DNA from 3 places in the Hydrogenophaga sp. PBL-H3 genome. Region 3 is predicted to be linked to each of the others. Evidence: predicted binding sites of a transcription regulator. Region 3 holds the regulator's gene; each other region holds the start of a gene.
The links. The regulator FNR, encoded in region 3, switches genes on or off when oxygen is low (the NO sensors DNR and NnrR bind a similar motif). The targets are predictions, from matches to a motif close to TTGATNNNNATCAA.
Positions count from the first base shown of each region.

Region 1: a site for FNR is predicted at 860-873, ahead of F9Z44_RS15745 (fatty acid desaturase). Genes of this name have one in related genera too.
Region 2: a site for FNR is predicted at 1,079-1,092, ahead of F9Z44_RS19085 (TraR/DksA family transcriptional regulator). Genes of this name have one in related genera too.

Region 1 is NZ_CP044972.1:3,387,882-3,390,142, reverse strand. It holds gene F9Z44_RS15755 (GbsR/MarR family transcriptional regulator) at 1-54, opposite strand, end outside; gene dcd (dCTP deaminase) at 179-751, shown strand; gene F9Z44_RS15745 (fatty acid desaturase) at 910-2,013, shown strand; gene ypfJ (KPN_02809 family neutral zinc metallopeptidase) at 2,072-2,261, shown strand, end outside.
Region 2 is NZ_CP044972.1:4,080,493-4,082,753, forward strand. It holds gene F9Z44_RS19075 (PhaM family polyhydroxyalkanoate granule multifunctional regulatory protein) at 1-119, opposite strand, end outside; gene F9Z44_RS19080 (enoyl-CoA hydratase/isomerase family protein) at 168-998, opposite strand; gene F9Z44_RS19085 (TraR/DksA family transcriptional regulator) at 1,175-1,531, shown strand; gene F9Z44_RS19090 (VOC family protein) at 1,560-2,000, shown strand; gene F9Z44_RS19095 (fumarylacetoacetate hydrolase family protein) at 2,089-2,261, opposite strand, start outside.
Region 3 is NZ_CP044972.1:2,691,171-2,693,431, reverse strand. It holds gene ccoG (cytochrome c oxidase accessory protein CcoG) at 1-136, shown strand, start outside; gene F9Z44_RS12375 (nitrogen fixation protein FixH) at 173-460, shown strand; gene F9Z44_RS12370 (hypothetical protein) at 489-719, shown strand; gene fnr (fumarate/nitrate reduction transcriptional regulator Fnr) at 1,179-1,898, opposite strand; gene hemN (oxygen-independent coproporphyrinogen III oxidase) at 2,049-2,261, shown strand, end outside.

The sequences.
Region 1 (2,261 bases), 700 kb from region 3:
GAAGTGGGCAACGAACTCGCGGTTGAGCGGGGGGAGGTGGTCTTGCAGCGGCATGGGCGTGACTCTACCGTTGCTCGCTTGAAGTTTCAGTAATTACTGAAATTCCGGAAAGTTCTCGGGGTTATCGCTTGGGGTCGAGGCGGCGTGGCCCGGGTCCGACTCCCTACAATCGCGCACCATGAGCATCAAAAGCGACAAATGGATCCGCCGCATGGCCGAAGAACACGGCCTGATTTCACCTTTCGAGCCAGGGCAGGTGCGTGCTGTGGACGGCAAGAAGGTGATCAGCTACGGCACGAGCAGCTACGGCTACGACATCCGATGCGCGCCCGAATTCAAGGTGTTCACCAACATCCACAGCACGGTGGTGGACCCGAAGAACTTTGATGAAAACAGCTTCGTGGACATCAACAAGGATGTCTGCGTCATCCCGCCCAACAGCTTCGCGCTGGCGCGCACCATGGAGTACTTCCGCATCCCGCGCAACGTGCTGACCATCTGCCTGGGCAAGAGCACCTACGCGCGCTGCGGGATCATCGTCAACGTGACGCCATTCGAGCCCGAGTGGGAGGGCTACGTGACGCTGGAGTTCAGCAACACCACGCCGCTGCCGGCCAAGATCTACGCGGGCGAGGGCTGTGCCCAGGTGCTGTTCTTCGAGAGCGACAAGGACGATGTCTGCGAGGTCAGCTACAAGGACCGCGGCGGCAAGTACCAGGGCCAGACGGGCGTTACCCTCCCCAAGGCTTAGGAAAGAACTCCCCCGCCGCGCTTCGCGCGACCCCCTCCGGGGGCAACACCTGCGGCCCGGCAAAGCCGGTTCCGCGTTGTTCTGGACCGTCGTTCCACCGCCGGTGCCTTGACTTGTATCAAGGCCTTGTGGGGCTTTGGCCGATAGCATCCCCGGCCATGTCCAGCAATCCCGTCTTCCTCGCTTCCCCCGACCCCATCCCTGCCAGCCAGCCCCTGCCACACCGCAAGGTGATCCGGAGCTGGCTCACCCCCATCGTCGAACGCCGCACCGCGCGCGCCGTCGCCTTGCTGGCGCTGGACTGGGCGATCTTTGCCGCGCTGATGGTCGCCACCGTGCTCCTGTCGGCCTGGTGGGCCAAGCTGCTGTGCGGCCTGGCGGCGGGCTTCATGATCGGGCGTCTTTTCATCATCGGCCACGATGCCTGCCACCAGAGCTACACACCGCACCGCGGACTCAACCGCGTGCTCGGCCGCATCGCCATGTTGCCTTCGCTCACGCCTTACAGCCTGTGGGAGGTGGGGCACAACGTGGTCCACCACGGCTACACCAACCTCAAGGGCGTGGACTTTGTCTGGGCGCCGCTGACCCGCGCGGAGTTCGATGCACTGAGGCCCGGCCAGCGCGCCCTGGAGCGGCTCTATCGCAGCGGCTGGGGGCCTGCTGCCTACTACCTGGTGGAGATGTGGTGGAAGCGCATGTTCTTTCCGCGCAAGACCTACCTGGGCACGCGGCGCGCCGAGTTCGTGTGGGACGGGGTGATCGTCGTGGCCACCGCCGCGGTGTGGATCGGTGCGCTGGTGGCGTCCGCCCTGGCCACCGATCAGTCGGTTGCCCTGCTGGTGAGCCTGGGCTTCGGCGTGCCATTTTTGTTCTGGAACGCCATGATCGGCTTCGTGGTCTACGTGCACCACACCCACACCGCCGTGCAGTGGCACGACGACAAGGCAGCCTGGGCGCGCGCCGCACCCTTCGTATCGACCACTGTGCACCTCACGTTTCCCCTGCGCATCGGCGCGCTGCTGCACCACATCATGGAGCACACCGCGCACCATGTGGACATGAGCATCCCGCTCTACAGGCTTGAACCTGCGCAGCAACTGCTGGAAACCACCTTGCCCGGGCGCATCACGGTGCAGCGCTTTTCGTGGCGCTGGTACTTCGACACCGCGCGCCGCTGCAAGCTCTACGACTTCAGTCGCTGCTGCTGGACCGACTTCGAAGGCCGCCAGACCAGTGCCTGCCAGACGGCCGTCGCCTGAGGTGGACCGGCCCGGATAATGGTCCGCGCAGCGACTCCCGCTGCGCAGGAGACGCAGCATGAAATGGGAAAACAACCGTGAGTCCGACCAGGTCGAAGACCGGCGCTCGAGCCCGGGCCGTGGGTTCGGCGGCGGAGGCGGACGCAACATCGGTCTGGGCACCATCGTGGTGGCCCTGGTGGCCGGCTGGATCTTCGGCATCAACCCCATGACCATCCTGGGCGCTCTCAGCGGAGGTGATCTTTCCG
Region 2 (2,261 bases), 1.4 Mb from region 3:
TGCGGGATGTTTTGTCCGATGCCCTGCGCCACTCCCCCGGCGGCCTGGCCCGCGAGGTTTTGCAGGAACTCGAAGCCGGGCACGAACTTGCCAAAACCACTGCTGGGCGCGTCGCTCATGGGTGTCTCCTGTGGGGGGGTCAGGGGCGACTGCCGTGCTGCCGGGTCTCAGCCGTCCACGCCGTAGCGGGGGGCTCGACGTTCACGCAAGGATGCCACACCTTCGCGCACGTCGGGCCCGGCAAAACCCATGAATTCCAGCGCCAGCGAGGTGTCGAACGCCGGGCCCGCCTGGCGCAGCCAGTTGTTGAGCGAGTACTTGGTCCAGCGGATGGCGGTCTGGCTGCCACTGGCCAGACGGTCGGCCACTTCGAACGCCTTGTCGAGCAGTTGCTCGTCGTCCACCGCAAGCGACACCAGTCCGATGCGCTCGGCCTCTTCGCCGCTGATGGGGTCGCACAACATCAGGTAGTACTTGGCCTTGGCCAGGCCACACAGCAGCGGCCAGACGATGGCCGCGTGGTCACCAGCGGCCACGCCCAGGCGGGTGTGGCCGTCGACGATCTTGGCGGTCTTCGCGGCGATCGAGATGTCGGCCAGCAAGCCGACCACCAGCCCCGCGCCCACGGCCGGGCCGTGCATGGCGCTGACGATGGGCTTGTCGCAATTGATCACGTTGTAGACCAGGTCGCGTGCTTCTTTCCACACCCGCGTGCGCACCTCGAAATCGGTCGCCATGTCCTGCACCAGCGCCAGATCGCCGCCGCCCGAAAAACCCAGGCCACTGCCACGCAGCACGGCGCAACGCACGCTGTCGTCGCGCCCCACGTCGCGCCAGATTTCGCTCAGCTCCCAGTGGCCTTCGTGGCCGGCGGTGGGCAGCTTGCCGTTGCCGCCCGGGCCGTCGGCTCGCATCTGGATGTCGAGCACCGACGGCACCCCACCCACCGCAGGGCCTCGGCGGGTGATGGCCAGGGTCTGGTAGCGGCTGTAATCCACGGTGGTCATCAGGGTCTCCTCAAGAAATCGGGTTGTGAATCAGGCGCTCGCCGCGGCGCGCCCGGACCTGGCGATTGTGATTGACGTGCGTCAAGGCGCAGCACGCCCACAAGGTGCAAGATGGCGGCGTTCTCCGGGTCGACACACGATCCGGTTCTCTTGCCGAGGAGCCCCGCATGACAGCCCGCATTTCAGACACCTTCGCCATCCAACTCCAGCAGATGCGCACCGATGTGCTGGCGCAGTTGCGCGCCCAGCAAGGCGGCACCACGAGCCGTTCCGAGTCGGCCGCCGAAGCACTGGGCAACGCCAGCGACGACCAGTCCCAGGCCAACACCGAACGAGAGCTGTCTTTTGCACTGGAAGAGCGGGAGTCCGCCGAGTTGATCGCGATCGACGCCGCCCTCAAGCGCATCGCCGACGGCAGCTTCGGCCTGTGCGTCGATTGCGGCGTGTCCATTCCCGCCGCGCGGCTGCACGCCAACCCCACGGCCATGCGCTGCATCGACTGCCAGACCAAAACCGAAGCTTGATCGACGCTGCTGTCGGTATGCTGGGGGCATGAACGACCAAGCCACCACCCTGTCCACCCGCAGCCTGTTTCACTTCGCGTTCCACGTGACCGACCTCCATGAGGCGCGCCGCTTCTACGGCGGTGTGCTTGGCTGCGCCGAGGGGCGCAGCACCGAGACATGGGTCGACTTCGATTTTTTCAGCCACCAGATCTCGCTGCACCTGGGCGAGCCGTTCAAGACATCACGCACCGGCCGTGTGGGTGAGCATCTGGTGCCCATGCCGCACTTCGGTCTGGTCTTGTTGCTGCCCGAGTGGCAGGCGCTGGCCACGCGATTGCAGGCGGCGGGGATGGAGTTCGTGCTGCCGCCGCAGGTGCGCTTTGCAGGGCAGCCGGGCGAGCAGTGGACGATGTTCTTTTGCGACCCGTTCGGCAACCCGATCGAGGTCAAGGGGTTTGCTTCGCTGGCGCAGGTGTACGCCAGCTAGGCACTCCCGTTCGGGCTGAGCCTGTCGAAGCCTTCTTGCGACAGTTCGCGCGAGCCCTTCGACAAGCTCAGGGCGAACGGGGTGTACCTCAAGCCTGCAATGGGGCGATCTTCTGGTCAATGGCACCGAAGATGCTCTGACCATCCTTGCCCTTCATCTCGATGCGGATGGTGTCGCCGAACTTCATGAAGGCGGTCGAGGGCTGGCCATCCAGGATGGTTTCGATCGCGCGCTTCTCGGCGATGCAGCTGTAGCCCTTGG
Region 3 (2,261 bases):
ATCGGCCGCGGTGCGGGTCCAGATCCCGCCTGGCACCGCCGAAGCCGGTTCTCACCCCATCCGGTTCGAGATCCGTTCCACCGGTGACGAAGTGGCCCGCGTGACCGAGAAGGCCGCCTTCCTCGTGCCGCGCTGAATCGCCCACCCAGATTTGCCTTTTCAGGAGATTGCCATGACTTCATCCAACGCCACGAACACCGCTGCGGCCCCGGCCTGGTGGCGCACGCCTCACATGTGGCTGGTGGTGGGTGCGCCACTGGTGGGTGTGGCGGCCAGCCTGACCGCCGCCTTCTTCGCCATCAACGGTGCCGACCCGGTGCTCAACAAGGCCGACTACCAGCGCGATTTCAAGGCTGCTCATGCGTTGCAGGGCCAGGCCCGCATCGACGCCTTAGCCAAGCTGCAGCCGGCCCACCAGGCGCGCAACAACGCCGCCTCGCCGGTGATCCCGGCCGAGTGATCCACAACGACAACGGGGAGACAAACCCATGTGGGGAAAGCGCCTGATGGGGATCGCATGGCCCGCCTTTCTGGTGGCGGCCGTGCTGGAGATGGTGGTCTTTGCACTCGTGGACCCGAGCGATCTGCACTGGTTCGGCTCGCCGCTGGCGCTTTCGCGCGAGGCGGTCTACACGCTGGCGTTTTTCGTGTTCTGGGCGCTGACGATGGCGTCAAGCGCGCTCACCACGCTGCTGACCCTGCCTTCGTCGGAACTCTGAACGATCCGCCTCAGGAGGGCAGCGACCCGCGCAGCGGCGGAGCGTGGGGGCCTGGGGATCCGGCGCAGGGCCGCCCCAAGCCGGATCAGCCCCCGTGGGGGGCAGCGACCCGCGCAGCGGCGGAGCGTGGGGGCAACGTTTTGCCGCCGGGCCGCCCCAAGGCAAAACAGCCCCCGTGGGGGGCAGCGACCCGCGCAGCGGCGGAGCGTGGGGGCTACGTTTTGCCGCCGGGCCGCCCCAAGGCAAAACAGCCCCCGTGGGGGGCAGCGACCCGCGCAGCGGCGGAGCGTGGGGGCTACGTTTTGCCGCCGGGCCGCCCCAAGGCAAAACAGCCCCCGTGGGGGGCAGCGACCCGCGCAGCGGCGGAGCGTGGGGGCTACGTTTTGCCGCCGGGCCGCCCCAAGGCAAAACAGCCCCCGTGGGGGGCAGCGACCCGCGCAGCGGCGGAGCGTGGGGGCCTTAGATACAGGTCTGCGGGTTGACGATCTGGCGCAGTCCGTCGACGTTCTTGATGTGCACGTAGCGCTGCTTCACCTCAATGATGCCGTCCTCCACGAACTTGGAGAACGTGCGGCTCACCGTCTCCAGCTTCATGCCCAGGTAGCTGCCGATTTCCTCGCGCGTCATGCGCAGCACGAATTCGGACTGTGAGAAGCCGCGAGCGTGCAGGCGCTGCACCAGATTGAGAAGGAAAGCGGCCAGCCGCTCTTCGGCGCGCATGCTGCCCAGCAGCAGCATCACGCCGTGGTCACGCACGATCTCGCGACTCAGGATCTTGTGCACATGGTGCTGCAGCGTGGTGAATTCGCGCGAGAGTTCCTCGACCTGGTCGAACGGCATGATGCAGACCTCGGCGTCTTCCAGCGCGACCGCGTCGCAGGAGTGGTGGTCGCTCACGATGCCGTCCATGCCGATGATCTCGCCCGTCATCTGGAAGCCGGTCACCTGGTCGCGGCCGTCGGCCGTGGTCACGCAGGTCTTGAAGAACCCCGAGCGAACCGCATAGAGCGAGGTGAATTTGTCGCCGACGCTGAACAGCGATTGACCTCGCTTGATCCGCTTGCGGGTGGAGATCACGCGGTCCAGCTTGTCCATCTCGTCAGGGTTCAGACCCATGGGCAGACAGAGCTCGCGCAGGTTGCAGCTGGAACAGGCAACTTTGATGGTGTGGGCGTCCATACGAAATCCGGGAATGTGTGACAGACCACAGCATACCCCCGTGGGGTGTCGGTGCTCCCAAACGGGCAGGGCGCATCTGCCTGTTGATGAAGATCAAGGGCCCCAGGCCTTTCCTGCGGCACAGTGGTTCCATTGATTGGGAGACATCCTGTGAGCCACACCATTTCCGACGATCTGCTGCGCCGGTTCGACATCCCCGGACCACGCTACACCTCGTACCCCACCGCCGACCGCTTCGTTGAAGCCTTCACCGAGCAAGACTACGTTCAGGCGCTCGAGCAGCGAAAAGCGGGATCGATGGCACTGCCGCTATCACTTTACGTGCACATCCCGTTTTGCGAGTCGGTCTGCTACTACTGCGCC